DNA from 4 places in the Arthrobacter sp. TMN-50 genome. Region 3 is predicted to be linked to each of the others. Evidence: riboswitches for the same ligand, from Rfam matches in the RefSeq annotation. Region 3 holds a riboswitch; each other region holds the start of a gene.
What was found. A riboswitch is a leader RNA that binds a small molecule or an ion and turns the genes downstream of it on or off. The one in region 3 is predicted to bind cyclic di-AMP.

Region 1 (4,324 bases), on a different contig from region 3:
CATCATTCACCTCTGAGGCATGGGTCCAAAGCATGCCATGAGGGGCTCCCTCGATCTCCACATAGTCCGCCTCAGGCAAGGCTTTGTGGAACTCCCGTCCTGTCGAGTCGATCGGCAAAATATTGTCAGCTGTACCGTGCACGATCAGCGAGGGCACAGTGATCTTGGCGACGTCTGCACGGAAGTCGGTGAGCCAGGTGGGTTGTGCCCATACAGAGGCGTGAGAAGAAGCCGCGTAGGCAAGGTTCTTGTTTGCTGCGAGTGCTTCCTCGCTAAGCCGGGCGCCGAGGTTGTCTTTGGTGTTAAAGAAGTCATCAAAAAAGTTGGTAAAGAATGCGTACCGATCCGACTTGACTGCCGCAAGCAACCCATCGAACACCTCCTGAGAAACCCCAGCAGGATTATCTTCGGTCTTCAGTAGGAAGGGCTGAAGCGAACCGAGGAATACTGCCTTCGTAACGCGGTCTGAACCGTAGGTGCCAAGGTACCGTCCCACTTCGCCGGTTCCCATGGAGAATCCGACCAGGACAGCATCACGCAGATCGAGCGATTCCAGGACTGCCTGCAGGTCAGCGGCGTAGGTGTCATAGTCATGGCCAGTGGTGGGTTTGGAGGACTTACCAAAACCTCTTCGGTCGTAGGTGATGACCCGGTAGCCAGCATCAAGAAGGGCCGAGCTTTGCTTCTCCCATGACGACCCGTCAAGGGGATACCCGTGAATCAGAACGATCGGCTGGCCGTCTCCGTGATCCTCGAAGTACAGCTGAACTGGGGCCGAGTTTTCGTATCCGGCGGTGATGTACGGCATCAAGCGAATCCTTCCAATAGGATGAGAACGAGCGTTCTCAGGATACTACCGACACTACGGGAACGGCGGTTCCGCCGCAAGTACACTGGGACAATGGACGAAGGAAAGGTGCGCGACAGGGTGATCGAGGCCGCTGACTCGCTGTACTACGGGCGCGGCATCCAGGCTGTAGGAATGGATGATTTGCGAGAGGCCTCTGGCGTATCCCTGAAGCGGCTATATCTGCTGTTTTCATCTAAAGAGGCGATTGTGCTTGCGGTGCTCCGGTACCGGCACCAGCTGTGGACCGATGGCGTCACGTCTGCTGTAGACCGCGCCACGTCCCCACGGGAACGCCTGCTGGCCGTCTACGATTATCTCGCCGACTGGTTTGCCACCGACTCATTTCGGGGCTGCGGGTTTATTAATGCCTTCGGGGAGCTTGGCGCCGTTTCGCCTGCAGTTGCCGAGATAGCCCGATTACATAAACGCTCCTTTCAGGAGTACCTATCCCGCTTGGTCGCCGACGCCGGTGGAACCGAGGAACTTGCCGCTCAGCTGGCCATCCTGGCGGAAGGCGCACAAACCACCGCCGCGATTAGCGGCACCATCGAACCCGCAGGGCAAGCCCGCCGAGCGGCCGAAATCCTCATCGACTCCCGCTGAGCTTCTCGAACGCTGATACCCAACGACTATTCAGATCAGGTCAGGCATGAGTTAGTAAAACACAAAAGTGGCAGATGCCCTCCGTTCAGGGCACCTGCCACTCTTGTTCGGCTTACGGAGGATATCCGTACGGCCTCGGTGTTAGCCGTTGACTCGGACGAAGTAAGATCCGGCGAGGTCGGACAGCGGGTGCTCAATGGTGAGGTTGGCCCCGTTCATGCCGCTGCTGATGACGTTCCCGTTCCCCACATAGATCGCAATGTGGCCGGGGCGGACGACGAGGTCACCGGGCGCGGGGCTTGATACCCGGGTTCCATACTGGTCAAACTGCAGCGGTCCAAGGTCGCCAACGTTCAGGCCGATGGAGCGTAGTGCCTGCTCGACGAGGATGGTGCAATCCTGAATGGACCCAAGCTGGCCGTAAGCCGAAGCGACCAGTGCAGCGCCAACGCCACTCGCTGGAGTGGAAGGACTGTCTGATGCAATCGGGGTGATGGAACCGGAAGCCAGAGCCATCATTGCCGGCGCAGCCGCCGGTGCCGCAGCCGTCGGTGCCGCGGCGGGAGCCACTGGGGCGAACGCTTGAAGCGCGGACGGTGCAGGTGCGGATGGTGCCGGAACGGTAGCGGGATCGGCGGCAGGGGCCGCGCCGCCTGCGAGCTGGATCTGCTGCCCCGGGTAGATGATGGAGGCGTAGGACAGGCCATTCTGCGTCAGCAGATTGTCAAGGCTGATGCCGTTCCGTGAGGCAATCGCCCCAAGCGTATCGCCGGCGACGACCGTGTGAGCTCCCGCGGCAGCAGCGGGCGCTGAGATGGTTGTTGCTTGAGCTGTGTTTCCGGCGTCCTGGGTGTATGTTCCGGCGTGGGCGGTAGCTCCGACCGAGAAGACAAGGCTGCCGGTCGCGGCTGCGATGATTGCTGGTTTGCCCAGTGCGACGGCGTTGGACTTCGCTGACTGGGCCAGGCCCTCGAGGGCGATGGAGTGGTTGGTGGCGGCGCGGTGACGTGCCGGGATGGACGTACGTGACATGGTGGTTTGCCTCTCCCATGCCTGCGGGGTGAGCTGTCGGGTTCGGATGGGAGTCACCCGGCCGGCCGCCACCGGTGCACTATTCCTGCCATCGCGAACGACGTAGGTCATGCACTGGATAGTCGGATCGACTTAACCCCGAGGGTCACCGTGTGCGGTGGCCCGGTGGAAACGTGGTTCCCCCGTCCCTGCCATCTGGATTGTGCGAACGGTTCCCGGAGCAGCGGCAGGGCTCGGCATTCTGCTCGGGAGTGTGATCTCGGCGGGGTGCCAGGATCACTCGAAAAAGAATACCCCACCCTGGTATTTAAGTCACATTAGGGTAACGGTTCCCAGGGATTGCCCAGGGGGCGATCAGGTTCCACGTCCTTCGAACGAAGTAACGATACCGATTCTCTGAACCGTCGTCCCTCCGGTCCGGGCGGTTACTGGTGGTTGGATCGAATGTTCGTGAAGGTCCGCCCGTTGTCGTTGGAAACCTGGACTCTGTCTTCGGTCGCGACCCAGATCCGCATTAAGCCGTCGTCAAGCATGTGGGTTGTGATCGCCGCTGCCTGACCGGAAACTATACCTTGTTTCGTCCAGGTCAAACCTGCGTCCCGGCTGGTATGGATCTGGCCCTCAGGTGTAATTCCCGCAGCAATACCTTCAGAAAGGGCGGTCAACATGAGGAGGGGCGCTCCAGGTACGGCAGCCCACGTCTCGCCGTTGTCCGTGGAACGTTGCAGGCCTCCCTCGGTTGTCGCGAGAACAGTACCGTCACGGGGTGTTGCAGCGAGGTTGAACGCAGGAATCTGTCCATCGACGAAGTCCCAGGAGGTTCCGTCGTCGCTGATCCGGAGCTGACCGTCGAATCCCACTATCCCGGAGTCGGTGGCGGCGAGGGCATGGAAGTCGGACTCGCCCTGCTGGGATAGCGGCTGCCAGCTTTGCCCCTGGTCGGTCGATCGAATGAGCCCGACCGGGTCGGGAAGTTCTGATCCAGGCCCCGGATGCCCGGATGCGTAGAAGTCTCCGTTTCCCGCCGCGGTAAAACCCATCAGATCAATGGTTGGGCCGATTTTGATGGCTGGCTAAGGATGAGGAGGGCCAATTTTTGCCCTCCTCATCCGGTGGAACACCCGCAGGGCTAGAATCCGGCGAGCAGTTCTTCCATTTCCTGAATTTCCGCTTGCTGGGTTTCCGCTATCGTCTCGGCGAGCGCAATTGCTTCGGGGTTCTCTCCGTTGTCGATTTCTTCATGGGCCATGTCCACCGCGCCGATGTGATGTTCAGTCATCGATTCGAGGAACATCTCGGCCGCATCGTCACCTTCCGCGGCTTCAAGGTCGGCCATCTGGTCTTGGCCCATCATTCCGTCCACACCACCGGTGGATCCCATGCCGTGGCCCGCCATCCCACCTTCGGGCATGACCGGCCGGTCCCACGCTTCCAACCAGCTGGTCATGGTTTCAATCTCGGGGTCCTGTGCCTCTTTGATCCGGGTGGCCAGATTGACGACGTCGGGACTGACATTGTCCTTGGCTAGCATCACGTCGCTCATTTCGACCGCCTGTTGGTGGTGGGGAATCATCGACTGAGCGAACATCGCGTCGGCGTCGTTGTGCTCGGGCGATACCTCGGCAGTGGATTCGGCTGAGGTTGTTTCCGGGGTGGAAGCCGATGGTTCGTCCACCGAAGTCGCGGGATTGGTGTCGCTGCCGCAGCCAGCGAGGGTGACGATAGTAGCAACGCTCAGTACAGAAAGGGAAAGGTAACGCTTCATAGTGATCTGATCCTTTGGAATTCATCTGATGAAAGTCTGTAGAAATGCCCTCGATGGGCATAACGATGCCGTTG
Region 2 (4,324 bases), on a different contig from region 3:
TCCGGCGCGCTGAACAGCTGGGTCAGACCCTCCCGGATGGACCCGACAAGATTGCGCACCGGCGCCTGGCGGTGGGACGTCCCCAGCAGGGTACGCCCGGCCTGGGTGAGTGCTTCCAGTTGCTCATCGCGCACCTTCGAGGGGCCAGCGCCGAAGCGCCCGTCCGCGGGGAGGAGCCCAGCGGGGATCGTGTGGTCCGGGGAAATGCTCATGGTTTCTCCAAGGGGTAAGCGCGCAACGTGGGACGGGTTTCATTCTGCCGCACTGCCTGCCTCCGCTGGCATTTGTGAACAGACCACGTGGTGCGCACGGCGACGCCTGATTGCCCGGGCCAGCGGGAAATGAGTTAACCTTGGGAGGCGTAGGACTCACGTTCGGCGCTGGCGTTACGTGCCGCGTTCCCACCGCGAAAGCTGCCCGCTGTTCCATCCCGCACCAGTGCCTAGGAGCTGAACCGTATGACGGACCTCATCGATACCACTGAGATGTATCTGCGGACGATCCTGGAACTGGAGGAGGAGAACATAGTTGCCCTCCGCGCCCGGATCGCCGAACGGCTCCGCCATTCGGGTCCGACTGTGTCGCAGACCATCGGCCGGATGGAGCGTGATGGATTGGTGGTGGTTTCCGGCGACCGCCACCTGGAATTCACTGACCTCGGTCGACGTCGCGCCATCGGTGTGATGCGTAAACACCGCCTCGCTGAACGGCTGCTTTCCGATGTGATCGGTCTCGATTGGGCGTACGTCCATGAGGAGGCGTGTCGCTGGGAGCATGTGATGAGCGAACGGGTTGAACAGCGCCTGTACGAGCTGCTGGGAAAGCCCACCGAGTCGCCCTACGGCAACCCCATCCCCGGGCTCGAAGCGCTGGGCGGCCCGCCGACCGAAAACTTCGCTGCCGGTGTGCGCAGTCTCCTCTCAGTAGTCGGAACCAACCCCTCGGGGTCGGTGGTCACCCTTGTCCGGCTGGCGGAGCCCATCCAGGTGGATCCCGAGTTGCTCTCGCAGCTTGATGAGGGCGGATTGCGGCCAGGAACAGTCATCAGCGCGCAGACGGTCGGCGATTACGTGTCGGTCCGGGTCGAGGGGATCGACGGGGCGCTCGAACTGCCGCCCGACGTCGCCGCGCACGTATTTGTCTCGGTCAGCACGACAGTGCCTTAAGGTAGTAAAGCGCACTGTTGCCGCAAGTTATCCACAGGAAAAGATAACGAACGTATCTCTTTTGCGTCTGGTCGCGGATAATGGAAAACTGGCGTTGATACATCAGCGTTACCTGATCCGCACGCCTAACCCTGTCAGCGGATCAGGATGCTGAGAACCCGTGACAGGGGCGGAGGACCCATCGACGGCGGCCGATCTGCCGCCTTGGGGTGAAGCCCGGATCCGGTGCCGTGTCAGCGGATCAGATCTGGGCCGAGTTACTTCCCGACTCGAATCCGACAGCTAACTTCGCAGGCATATACGAAAGGGACCCTTTGTCGAAGCAGCATGCTTCGGGACGCCGCCGTGCCGGTGCCCCGGTACCTACCGCGCGTCCCCGAGACGCCCAGCGTCTCGATCGACGACGTCGGGCCACCCGCGTCAGGAACGACCTCTCAGTGACCGGGCTGAGCCAGAAGATCGCGATCGCCGCCGCCGCCTCAGGCCTGGTGCTGACCATCGCGTTGCCCACCACCGCCGCATCCATTCCGGCCGAGGACATGCCGGACGCCGCCGGCGCTGCCGCCGCCGTCATCGAAACGGCAGTACCCCGCGACATCAAGGTCCCGGCCGCTGCTCCGGTCGACTTCAGTCGCACCGCGCTGCAGAGCACGTTCGATGCCGACGTCAAGCTCAGTGAGATCATGACCGCCGCAGGATCGACCGCCGTGCCGGCCGCGGCCCGAGGGTCCCTGTCAGCGCCAATGAAAGAGCTGGTCCTCACCTCACCCTTCGGCTACCGGGTAAGTCCGATCACAGGGATGAGCGGCGAGCTGCATTCCGGACAGGACTTCAGCAGCTCCTGCGGTTCTGAAGTCTTCGCCGCAGCGGCCGGCACCGTCACCTTTGCTGGGTGGCACCCCTATGGCGGCGGGAACCGTGTAGTCATCGACCACGGCAACGGGCTCGAATCCTCCTATAACCATCTTTCCCTCAGTAGCGTCAATGAGGGGCAGAAAGTTGACCGCGCTCAGGTGGTCGCACAGAGCGGCAGTACCGGCGCGTCAACCGGTTGCCACCTGCACTTCGAGGTGATGGTTGACGGTCAAACAGTGGACCCCATGGGCTGGCTGTAACCAAGGACATATCGTTCCGTGACCGGAATGTGACATTGTGATCAATCTGATGTACCGTCAACCTCGTGCCAAATTCTAGTCAATTTGGCACTCCCGAGCAGATCGCCTAGCTCTGCCACTGCCCGGGGTCCGATCGCACAATTCGCATGGCAGAGGCGGGGGAACCAATTACTGGATTTCGCAGGAAATCCTTGGGGTTAAGTCGCGTGTTTCCAGTAGGAAATCATGTGGCCGGGTGACTCCCATCCGAATCCGACAGCTCACCTCGCAGGCAATTGGGAGAGGCAATCAAACGTGTCAACTAGCTCTTCTCTGGGCCGCCACCGGGCCGTCCGCACGCACACCAGCCCCTTGACAGCCATCTCCAGCGCTGTCTCGTCGAACGCTGGATCAGTAGGCCGCCAGGCCGCGGTCATCGTCGCAGCTTCGGGACTGGTCCTGACAGCCGGACTGCCAGCCCACGGGATCGGCCAGTCTGAGCGCGTTGCACTCTCCACCCCCTTGAATCCCGTTGCGGTTACCGCTGACTCCGTTAGCGCGGCCGCCACCGCAGACATCACCTTCGAGCGCACCGCCGTCACGGCAACGCCCGCTGTGGTGGAAATCGCACCAGTAGTTGAGGTCCAGGCCGACGCCGTCGCGCCTGTAGCTGAGGTCCTCGCTCCGACCGCCGTCGTCGAGCCCGCCGTTCAGGAATCAGCACCGGCGCAGGGTCCCGCTACAGCACCGGCGCAGGGTCCCGCTACAGCACCGGCGCAGGGTCCCGCCGCAACGCCTGCAGCCGCCGCAACGCCTGCAGCCGCCGCGCCTGCTCCAGCCGTTGCGGCTCCGGAGCCTGCCGCTAAAGAGGTGGCCCCGAAGCCACAGCCCGCCAGTGTTTCTTCGAGTGGTATCGGTGCGGCTCTCGTAGCTAGTGCCTACTCGCAGATCGGCGCAGTGCAGGATTGCACGGTTCTCGTCGAGGTGGCCTTGCGTTCGGTTGGTAAGACGGTCGGTGACCTGGGGCCCGAGCAGTTCTATGCGTACGGCGACGTGGTCGGTTCGCCTCAGCCAGGGGACCTCGTCATCCGCCCGGGACACGTTGCGATTTACGTCGGCAACGGACAAGTCATCAGCAGCGGAATGAACGGGGTCAACGCGACCATTTTGCACCCGTTAGCTGACCTCGCTGGCTCCAGTTTCGTCCGTGTCCGCTAAAGCTTCCGTGTCCGCTAAAGCCCAAGAATCAAACTGGAGAATCTCAGAATGACAACACGCGCCGCTATTGCACGTCACCGCGCCGATAGACGCCAGACCACCAATTTCTCGGCCCTGGCCAAGGCAGTCACCGAAAACGCCGGTGGCATGGGTCGGCAGGCTGCCGTCATCGCCGCAGCATCCGGCCTTGTTCTGACTGGCGGGGTGTCGGCCAACGCCGCCGACCTTTCGCTCGAGTCGGTGGAACGCGTCGCCCTCGCCTCGGCGTTGGAGATTCAGGCAGCACCAGCAGTTGTCGAGGCACCAGCGGACGCCGAGATCGCCTTCAACCGCACCCCGGTCAAGGCCGTTGCGGCTCCGACCATCGTCGAAGCCCCCACAGTGACCGCACAGGTGGAAACCGTCGCCGAGGTAGCCGAAGCTCCCGTCGTGGCCCCGGCCGCCGAAGTAGCACCCGTTGAACCAACACCCGTCACACCTGTTGCAGAACTGAAGCAGGCAGCGCCCACCCAGGTAGCGCCCGCTCAGGCAGTGCCCGCTCAGGTTGTACCCGCTCAGTCTGCGCCAGCAGCCGAGGCTCCGGCCGCACAGCAAAAGCCAGCCGCTTCCTCCGGGGTAGCTGCCACCATCGCTGCTGCAGCGCAGGGACAGCTTGGGGTCACCCAGGACTGCACCCGCCTCGTCAGCAACGCCCTCGCAGCCGCAGGGATCAACTTCCACGGCTGGCCAGCCGGTTACCTGTCCCTCGGACGCACCGTCAGCGCTGGCGAAGCTATTCCGGGCGACTTACTTTACTATGCGGATGGTGGCGCCGGAGTGGCTCACATCGCCGTTTACATTGGTGGT
Region 3 (4,324 bases):
GGGTAGAAAAGAGCCCGGCTATCAGTCACTCGCACATGAAGATAGCTAAAACACTACGCCTGCCGTCTGAGCTTTACCTGGCAATATGGGTTGTTCTTTACCTGTTGTGCGTGCTCAAGAAAAGCGGCGACATTTTAGATGTTTTGGACGTCCGCGCACCGCAACCATCGGGCTAGATAGTTTTCGGCGATAGGCCGAAGATACCCACGCGCCTCACCAGGATCATCCGTCACACAAATACGCTATCCAGGGGGCGGTTCTTTGTTTACAGTGAGAACAAGCACCACAACGTTTTGCGGGTGCTGGAGCTTCAGGGTAGCTGTGTGGGGGCAATCCACCCAGGAGTGTGCTCCGAATCACTTATTAGGGCGTGTCCTACCCGGGATGCGCGCTCACCGCACAGTGAAGGAATAACTTTCATGAACAAGGCCATGCGTTTTCTTGCAGTCCCCACCCTCGCCCTCGGCGCTTTAGCCATGGCATCCTCCCCAGCGATAGCGCATGGCGAAGAGAGCCATTCCTACTCCTCGACCCTGGGCCAGCTCAACGGCACCACCGGCACCGGCACCATCACCGTTGATGTCACCGGTGACAAGGCATTGGTGGACTTGCAGGTTTCCGGTCTTGCAGAGACCTTCATGGACGGGCCATACCCTCACGTCCAGCACATCCACGGTGGAGCACTGGGTGAATGCCCGACCCCAGCCGATGACGCAAACGGCGATGGCATCCTGAACACCACCGACGGTGCTCCCTCCTACGGTGGTATCCTGACCACACTAACCACCAGCGGCGCCACCGGCCCTGAGGAGGGCCTCAACCTCGAGCTCGGCGGCCAGGGCGGAAGCTACACCGTCGAACGCGAGATTGACCTCAACGCCGAAACCAAGGCCTCCCTCGAAGCCGGCACCGCCGTCGTCGTTGTCCACGGCCTGGACCCGGCAACTGCTGGTGTCTCCGAGGAAGTCTTCAACTCCCCAAGTGACCTGGATCCTTCACTTCCTCTCGGGGCAACCTCACCGGCGCTGTGTGGAACTCTTGTAGCCTCCCAGATGGGTGACATGCCTGCCGGTGGCGCTGACACCGGTGTGGCCCAGGAAACCGGGTCCAACACTGCCATGCTCGCACTCGGTGGCGGACTCGTTCTGGCCGCAGCAGCCGGTGGAACCTACATGGTCCGCCGCAGCAACACCAACGCATAAACAGCTAAACACACATCACTACCTGAACTAACCGGATCCGAACCTTCCACCGAATAGCTCACCCAAAACGACCGCCGCAGAAGCCCCAAACCTCTGCGGCGGTCGTTTGTCGTACACAGACGACAGCGGTATCCCTGTCGTGGGCGACCACACTCCCCGCCAAATCTTCTGGGATACCTGCATAGGGAGGCGAGACCAAGAATGACGGTTAGCGTAGCAGTCTGCTGATGGCCTGGGTTGCTTCCTTGACCTTCGCGTCGATGGCTTCGGCGGATCCGGTGGTTCTAGCTTCTTGCGCTGCTTCGACGACGCAGTGTTGCAGGTGGTTTTCCAGCAATCCCAGGCTTACGGCATGCATTGCACTGTTTGCCGCAGCGACCTGGGTAAGGATGTTGATGCAGTATTGATCTTCGTCAATCATGCGTGCTATCCCGCGGACTTGTCCTTCGATGCGCTTCAGACGCCGCAAGCAGGCGGCCTTGTCCGAGGAGTAGCCATGTACTGCTTGATTGGTCGCCGGATGATCAGTCTTTGTTGGCTCCGCCGGGGAGAACTCCGTGTCAGCTGCCTTCAGGGAGTCTGTTGTACTGCTTCGAGATCCAGGTTCGGCGCTCACGTGCTTTCCTTTCACTACCAACAGATATGCTCCGGCCGTGCCCAGATCAGATCGGTGGTGCGTCCCCAGCTACGCGTTCCGCGCAGCAACCATAAGTATGAACGACGCTTCAACTCGCCCAGAACGCTTGAGTGCCGTTATGGGTTCCGCTCATCGATCGTAGGCACACCAAACCTAGTAGCCACATGAGTGGGTGTTGAATACCGTAACCGTAACCGTTACGTGACATAGATACCAGGGTGGGGTATTCTCGTCCGAGTGATCCCGGCACCCCCGCCAAGATCATATTCCCGTGCAGAATGCCGAGCCCTGCCGCTGCACCGGGAGCCGTTCGCACAATCCAGATGGCAGGGACGGGGGAACCACGTTTCCACCGGGCCGCCGCACGCGGTGACCCTCGGGGTTAAGTCGATTCGACTATCCAGCGTAGAACCTGCATCGTTCGCGATGGCAGGCGCTGCACTTAGGTAGCGGACGGCCGGGTGACTCCCATCCGAACCCGACAGCTCACCCCGCAGGCATGGGAGAGGCAAATTACCATGTCACGTTCATTCCTTTCGGCACGCCACCGCGCCGCCACTACCCACTCCATCGCCCTTGAGGGCCTCGCTCAGACCGCGAAGACCAACGCCGTCGCACTGGGCAAGCCAGCCATCATCGCAGCCGCGACCGGCAGCCTCGTTTTCTCCGTTGGAGCCACCGCTCACGCGGGAACCTACGCCGAGAATGCCACGACCGCACAGGCAACAACCGTCTCGGCAACGGCTGCAGGGGTTCACACTGTCGTCGCCGGTGACACTTTAGGCGCGATCGCCGCGCTGCACGGACTGAGCCTTGAAAACCTTCTGGCACAGAACGGCCTGTCCTATGCCTCAGTGATCTACCCGGGGCAGCAGATCCAGCTCACCAGCAGTGCAAGCGCGGCCGTCAGCCCCGCTACTGTTCCAGCGGCACCTGCAGCCCAGGCAATCGCCCCGGCAGCAGTCCCAGTGGCACCAGCCCCCGCCGTGCCAGCCATGATGACGTTGGCCTCGGGGTCTATCACCCCAATTACACAGGAAACCCCGTCAGTTCCGGCAAGCGGAGTCGGCGCAGCCCTTGTCGCCTCGGCATACGGGCAGCTCGGTTCCATCCAGGACTGCACCATCCTCGTCGAGCGGGCATTGCGTTCCATCGGCCTGAACGTCGGAGACCTCGGACCCCTGCAATTCGATCAGTACGGAACCCGAGTCTCAAGCCCCGCGCCCGGCGATCTGGTCGTCCGCCCCGGCCACATCGGTATCTACGTCGGGAACGGCAACGTCATCAGCAGCGGCATGAACGGGGCTAACCTCACCATTGAGCATCCGCTATCCGACCTCGCCGGATCATATTTCGTCCGAGTCAACGGCTAACACCTAGGCCTTGCGGAGAGACTCCGTAAACTGAACAAAAGTGGCAGATGTCCTGGACGGAGGGCACCTGCCACTTTTTGTGTCCGGGTTCCCATATTGTCTGACCATGCTGCGATTAGCCGCCGTTCACGGCTAACAGTCGCAGGCGGCCACCATGAACATAAACATGCCCCGGTTGCTTGCTGGTCAGTCGGTTCACGAGGAACCCATCCGTTTCGACGGCTGTTTCGAAGAATAGTCAAGCACGTTGGTTGGGGGCCTGCAGTAGCAATGTCAAGGAACAACCCTCTAAGTCCCACGAATTGATTGGACAAAGCTCATCATGCTCAGCTCACCCAGCGGACGTCGCAGTGGCTACCTAGCCTCAGCAGCAGTTGCTGCCCTCATCCTTACCGGTTGCGCAACAGACGCCCCACCCCAAAGCCAAGGAACGGCGTCGGCGCCGACGGTTTCTTCCTCGCCCGCGGTTCCAGCTCCCACGCCGACACCCACGCCGACACCCACGCCGACACCTGTGCCGCCCGCGCCTGAGATGCCCGCGGCGGCGGCCCTTGCTCCTACCCAGTTGCCGGTGTTGCCCGAGTCGGCCCCGGTTTCATTCAGTGTGCCCTCCATCGGCGCCGGATCAGAGCTGCTTAGCCTTGGGCTGCGTGAAAACGGCTCACTGGAGGTTCCTCCAGATGGCCCCGGCGCCCCGGCGAGCTGGTATAACGAGTCCCCCACCCCCGGCGAACGCGGACCAGCTGTCCTCCTAGGCCACGTCAATGCAACCGGCGGCGGACCAGGCGTCTTCGCCGACTTGCGCAAACTCAAGGCCGGGGACACCATTGATGTGCTTCGTGAAGACGGCACCACGGCGACCTTCGTTTTCGAACGCGGCGAGCAGTACGTCAAAGACGAGTTTCCGACCCTGACGGTCTACGGCAACACGGAGGGATCCGAACTACGCCTGATCACCTGCGACGGCTATAACCCAGATACCGGTGAATTCGACGATAACTACGTCGTCTACGCAAAGCTGGTCACCTAAGACCTGTGAATTCGATAGCCGCTGCTGGCCCGATCAACGATCCCTGCACTAGTGACTGGGAGCACGCTATTTAGGGCCACTC
Region 4 (4,324 bases), on a different contig from region 3:
CACCCGGTCCGCCCATCCGCGCACGCCGTTGGGGCTGGCTTCATGCCAGTCGCCGACGCCTTCCGTAAACGAATCGCCAAGGGCCACGTAACGTTGAGAGAATTCCACTAGATGAGGCTACCTGCTCCCGCCACGGGATAGACTGGATTAGCAAGTATGCTGATAAGTTTGCAGCAGTGTGCCCCCTGCATCTCATCGACCTGAGAAGGACATTATGACTCTCCCCTCCGATACTCGGACCAAGCGTGCCGCGTTGATCGTCAACCCGGTCAAGAACACCGGCGCTGATATTCGCGCAATCGTTTCGGGGCTTTGCGCTGCCGATGGCTGGGACGAGTTGCTGTACCTGGAGACCACGGCCGATGACCCGGGCCGCGGCCAGGCGCAGGAAGCCGTGGATGCCGGAGTGGATGTGGTGATCGCCGCTGGTGGCGACGGAACGGTCCGCTGCGTGGCCGAAGTGGTCAACGGCACCGGCGTCGCACTGGGCCTGATCCCGCTCGGCACCGGCAACCTCCTGGCCCGCAACCTGGACATCGCCGTCGACGATCCTGAGGAGGCAGCCAAAGCTGCCCTCTTTGGCACCGAGCGCAAGGTGGACGTGGTGCACGTCACCGTCGACCGCGCCCAGGACTCCCATGTGTTCCTGGTGATGGCGGGCCTGGGGTTCGACGCGTCGATCATGGCGGACACCCGCGACGATCTCAAGGACAAGGTGGGCTGGCTGGCCTACGTCGACGCTGGCATCCGGAACCTCAGTGGTAAGCCTGCCCGCACCCGGATCACCCTGGACGGCGGCAAGGTTATCGAGCGGAAGCTGCGCAGCGTGATGGGCGGAAACTGCGGCAAGATCATGGGCGGGCTGGAAATTTTCCCGGGGGCGAAGATCGACGACGGCCTACTGGACATCATGACCGTGGCACCGACCGGCCGGCTCGGCTGGTTTGGCGTCGTGGGCAAACTGTTTGCCCGCGGCAAGGGCAAAGACCCATCGCTGGAGTATTTCCAGTGCAAGAGCGCAGAAATCCAGCTCGACGAGCCGCAGGAGATCCAGCTCGACGGCGACCCGCTCGGCAAAGGCACGCACATGGCCCTGAAGGTGGATGCAAACTCGCTGCGGCTGCGGATGCCGTACGGCAAGAAGGATCCCGCAGTCGTCACCAACCCGGTGCCCTGAGCCGCTCCAGTTTCCCACCGATCGGGCACGGTGGATGGGATTGTCCAGACAATCCCATCCACGGGGCTTGACCAGCGGGAACGACGGCGGGATTCCCGAGTTTCCCTCGGGCTAGAGCCGCGTCTGCGGGTCGACTTTTTCGCCGTCGACCAGGAGCTCAAAGTGGAGGTGGCAGCCGGTTGAGTTGCCGGTGCTGCCGACGGCTCCAAGGCCTTGTCCCTTCGCAACGGTGTCCCCGACGCTAACTCCAAGGGTGCTCAGGTGGTTGTAGGACGTTTCAAGGCCGCCACCATGGTCCACCACAATCCGCTGGCCGCCCCCATAGGCATGCCACCCGGATTCCACCACGGTGCCGGTGCGCGAAGCCAGGACGGGTGTTCCGCAGGCGCCCGCGTAGTCGGTGCCGGTGTGCAGTTCTTCGCCGAACCCACCCATCGGGTTCACCCGATAGCCAAACGATGAGGCGATCGTAGCGTCCTTGATGGGCGCGGCGAAGCTGGCAGCGTCGCTCGAGAGCACAGTGGTTTTGGCGGCCAACGTGGAGGCCGTGGCGAGCGGTGACTCTTTGCTGAAATCGATCTCGGCCTGGGAGTCAGCGGTGACGGGCGCGGTGGGGACCGCTACCTGTTTGGCGGCTGGTGAGGGAGGAGCCTCTACCGCGGGAGAGAACGCCGTCAGGGCAAGGCCCGCCGCTGCGGCGAGCACACCCGCGGCAATTACGGCAGACCGACGGGTGGAGGTGTGCGGGGCGGACGCGCGGCGGCGCCCGGAAGTGACCGGCTGGAGCAAAACAAGTGCCTCTCTGCAACGCCGGTGAAGTTAGCTGTCGGATTCGAGCAAGAGTTGACTCGGCCCACTGCTGCTTTCCGGCACGAGAGCGGGAAAGCGATTTGCGAAGGGCTGCACCCCGAAGGCAGGAAAACTGCCAGAAGATGGGTCCTCCACCCCTGCCACGGTGAATTGGGGGCCGGCTGCTGACAGGGTTAGGCGTGCAGTCCGGGAGCCACAGTGATGCAGATGGCTCCCTACAAAGGTAGGCCATCTTACGGAAAAGTTATAATTCCGTAACACAACTCACGGCGTGGCGCCTAGGTAAGCTCTGACCGTCCCTTGCGCCAGTACCCCATGAAAGCAACCTGCTTACGGTCGATGCCGACGTCGCGCACTAGGTAGCGCCGCAGCCCTCGAACCACTGCGGCTTCGCCGGCGATCCACGCGTAGAACGGGAGCGCGCCGGACGGCCGGTCGGGGTTAAGCGAGCTGGTGAGGGTCGAAGCGTTCAACCGCTGGGGTGTCTCCCAGAGAATTGTCTCGTCGATGTTCACCTCTTCCGGTTCGGGGCCGGCCGCCGCCGCGGCAGCAGCGGCGAGCGTCAGGCCGGCACCCGAGGTGGGCTCCACCCCGGAAGCGAAGGGTGCCGCCAGCGACACCCACCCCGGCACACGGACCGCGTCACGGACCGCGGCGTCGAGAAGCTCCCCATGGGATCGCCGTGCCCGTGCCAGCCAGGTGATCTCGACCGACGAGCCGGTGAAAACGTCCTGGAAGTCCGCCGGGTCCGGCACCTCAAGGAAGGCGTGCCCACCCACATGGGCGGGCAGCGACTCGAGGATGGCACTGATGGCGGGCACCGCTGTCTCATCGCCGGCCAGCAGGATGTGCTGGGCCAGCCCGGGACGCCATTCAATCCCACCGTAGGAACCGGCGGTGGCGCAGGTGGCGGCGTGGACGTTCGGTCCGATTAGCCAGATCCGGTCCCCGGGTGTTGCCGCGGCGGCCCAGAGCGACGCCGGTCCCCCGTTGCCGTCCGCGTCGAAGTGCATCACGAAGTCGACGTCAATTTCGGGTTGGTCAGCGTCGCACCGGGTTTCCCTGACGGTGTAGGTGCGCATCGACCCACGATCGGTCGGATCCATGGCCAGCCACTGCTGGTACCAGCCGGGCCCCTCGGTGGGTGACTCCAGCAGTTCCCGCAGGTTGAGGCGGCGTGCGTCGTCGTCCCGGGTGGCTGGGATTATCACCTTGATACGCAAATCAAGGGTTGGGCCCTGCACGCCGAAGTCCGTAAGGCAGGATCCTCCGAAGGTGACGCGTTGGAAGTTGTCGCTCAGTCGCTGCACCCGGGTCACAACGACGTCGAACGCTGTCACTGCCGAAACTGCTGCTTCGGTGCGCTGGGCCTGCCGGGCGGGACGGTTGCTGACTTCGGTCAAGATGCTGCCTCCAGATGCTGCGCGGACAGCGCGTCCTGCGGGTTAGGCAGGTACCCCTGCCCGGTGGTTGAGTCTGATGGCTCCAGCGTTGATCCGGCCTCGGAGTGGTGCCGGCCCACCGGAATCACCATGGGTGTGCCGGACACGGGATCCGGGATGACGCGGCACTGCAGGCCGAAGACCGAGGTGACCGTCTCTTCGGTCACGACGTCGGCCGGGTTCCCCTGGGCCGCAATTTGGCCGTCCTTCATGGCGATCAGGTGGTCGGCGTAGCGCGCGGCAAGGTTGAGGTCATGGAGGACGATGGCCACGGTGGTGCCAACGCGCCGGTTCAGATCGGTGATCAGGTCCAACACTTCCACCTGATGGGTGACATCGAGGAAGGTGGTGGGTTCGTCCAGCAGCAGGATGTCGGCCTGCTGGGCCAGGGCCATGGCAATCCAGACGCGTTGCCGCTGACCGCCGGACAGTTCGTCAACAAAACGGTCGGCGAGTTCGAAGGTGTGGGTCGCCTCGAGGGCGTTCGCAACGGCGTCGTCGTCGTCGTCGGTCCATTGCCTGAACCAGCCCTGGTGCGGGTAGCGGCCCCGCCCCACCAAATCTGCGACGGTGATCCCGTCCGGCGCCAGAGGGGTCTGCGGCAACAGGCCGAGGGTGCGCGCAACGGCGCGGGTGGGCAGCGAGTGGATGTCCTTGCCGTCGAGGCTGACGACGCCGGCCGTCGGCTTGAGCAGCCGGGCGAGGCCGCGCAGCAGAGTGGATTTGCCGCAGGCGTTGGCACCTACGATCACGGTGACCTTGCCGGCCAGCAGCTCGAGTGTCAGGTCCTGGACTACTTTGCGGTCATCGTACGCGAGTGTCAGGTCACTGGCTGTCAGCGCCATATCAGCCTCCCTGGCCTGTGCGGTTGGCTGTCACAAGCAGCCACAAGAGA

Region 1: linked by a shared signal. The riboswitch ahead of ACX80A_RS10940 (C40 family peptidase) and the one ahead of ACX80A_RS14950 (C40 family peptidase) in region 3 are both predicted to bind cyclic di-AMP.
Region 2: linked by a shared signal. The riboswitch ahead of ACX80A_RS07305 (NlpC/P60 family protein) and the one ahead of ACX80A_RS14950 (C40 family peptidase) in region 3 are both predicted to bind cyclic di-AMP.
Region 4: linked by a shared signal. The riboswitch ahead of ACX80A_RS03735 (M23 family metallopeptidase) and the one ahead of ACX80A_RS14950 (C40 family peptidase) in region 3 are both predicted to bind cyclic di-AMP.

The regions. Positions count from the first base shown of each region.
Region 1 covers NZ_JBTNDG010000008.1:86,646-90,969, forward strand. The annotation lists gene ACX80A_RS10930 (alpha/beta fold hydrolase) at 1-808, opposite strand, end outside; gene ACX80A_RS10935 (TetR/AcrR family transcriptional regulator) at 902-1,453, shown strand; gene ACX80A_RS10940 (C40 family peptidase) at 1,595-2,485, opposite strand; cyclic di-AMP (ydaO/yuaA leader) riboswitch at 2,489-2,702, opposite strand; gene ACX80A_RS10945 (F510_1955 family glycosylhydrolase) at 2,911-3,552, opposite strand; gene ACX80A_RS10950 (DUF305 domain-containing protein) at 3,615-4,250, opposite strand.
Region 2 covers NZ_JBTNDG010000003.1:217,747-222,070, reverse strand. The annotation lists gene serC (phosphoserine transaminase) at 1-212, opposite strand, end outside; gene ACX80A_RS07315 (metal-dependent transcriptional regulator) at 459-1,166, shown strand; cyclic di-AMP (ydaO/yuaA leader) riboswitch at 1,305-1,478, shown strand; gene ACX80A_RS07310 (M23 family metallopeptidase) at 1,481-2,281, shown strand; cyclic di-AMP (ydaO/yuaA leader) riboswitch at 2,406-2,570, shown strand; gene ACX80A_RS07305 (NlpC/P60 family protein) at 2,576-3,478, shown strand; gene ACX80A_RS07300 (NlpC/P60 family protein) at 3,527-4,324, shown strand, end outside.
Region 3 covers NZ_JBTNDG010000025.1:13,573-17,896, reverse strand. The annotation lists gene ACX80A_RS14960 (hypothetical protein) at 420-1,202, shown strand; gene ACX80A_RS14955 (metal-sensitive transcriptional regulator) at 1,411-1,818, opposite strand; cyclic di-AMP (ydaO/yuaA leader) riboswitch at 2,141-2,354, shown strand; gene ACX80A_RS14950 (C40 family peptidase) at 2,358-3,212, shown strand; gene ACX80A_RS14945 (hypothetical protein) at 3,609-3,743, shown strand; gene ACX80A_RS14940 (class F sortase) at 3,727-4,242, shown strand.
Region 4 covers NZ_JBTNDG010000001.1:769,118-773,441, forward strand. The annotation lists gene ACX80A_RS03725 (SGNH/GDSL hydrolase family protein) at 1-108, opposite strand, end outside; gene ACX80A_RS03730 (diacylglycerol/lipid kinase family protein) at 215-1,177, shown strand; gene ACX80A_RS03735 (M23 family metallopeptidase) at 1,289-1,966, opposite strand; cyclic di-AMP (ydaO/yuaA leader) riboswitch at 1,971-2,160, opposite strand; gene ACX80A_RS03740 (siderophore-interacting protein) at 2,266-3,390, opposite strand; gene ACX80A_RS03745 (ABC transporter ATP-binding protein) at 3,387-4,274, opposite strand; gene ACX80A_RS03750 (FecCD family ABC transporter permease) at 4,276-4,324, opposite strand, start outside.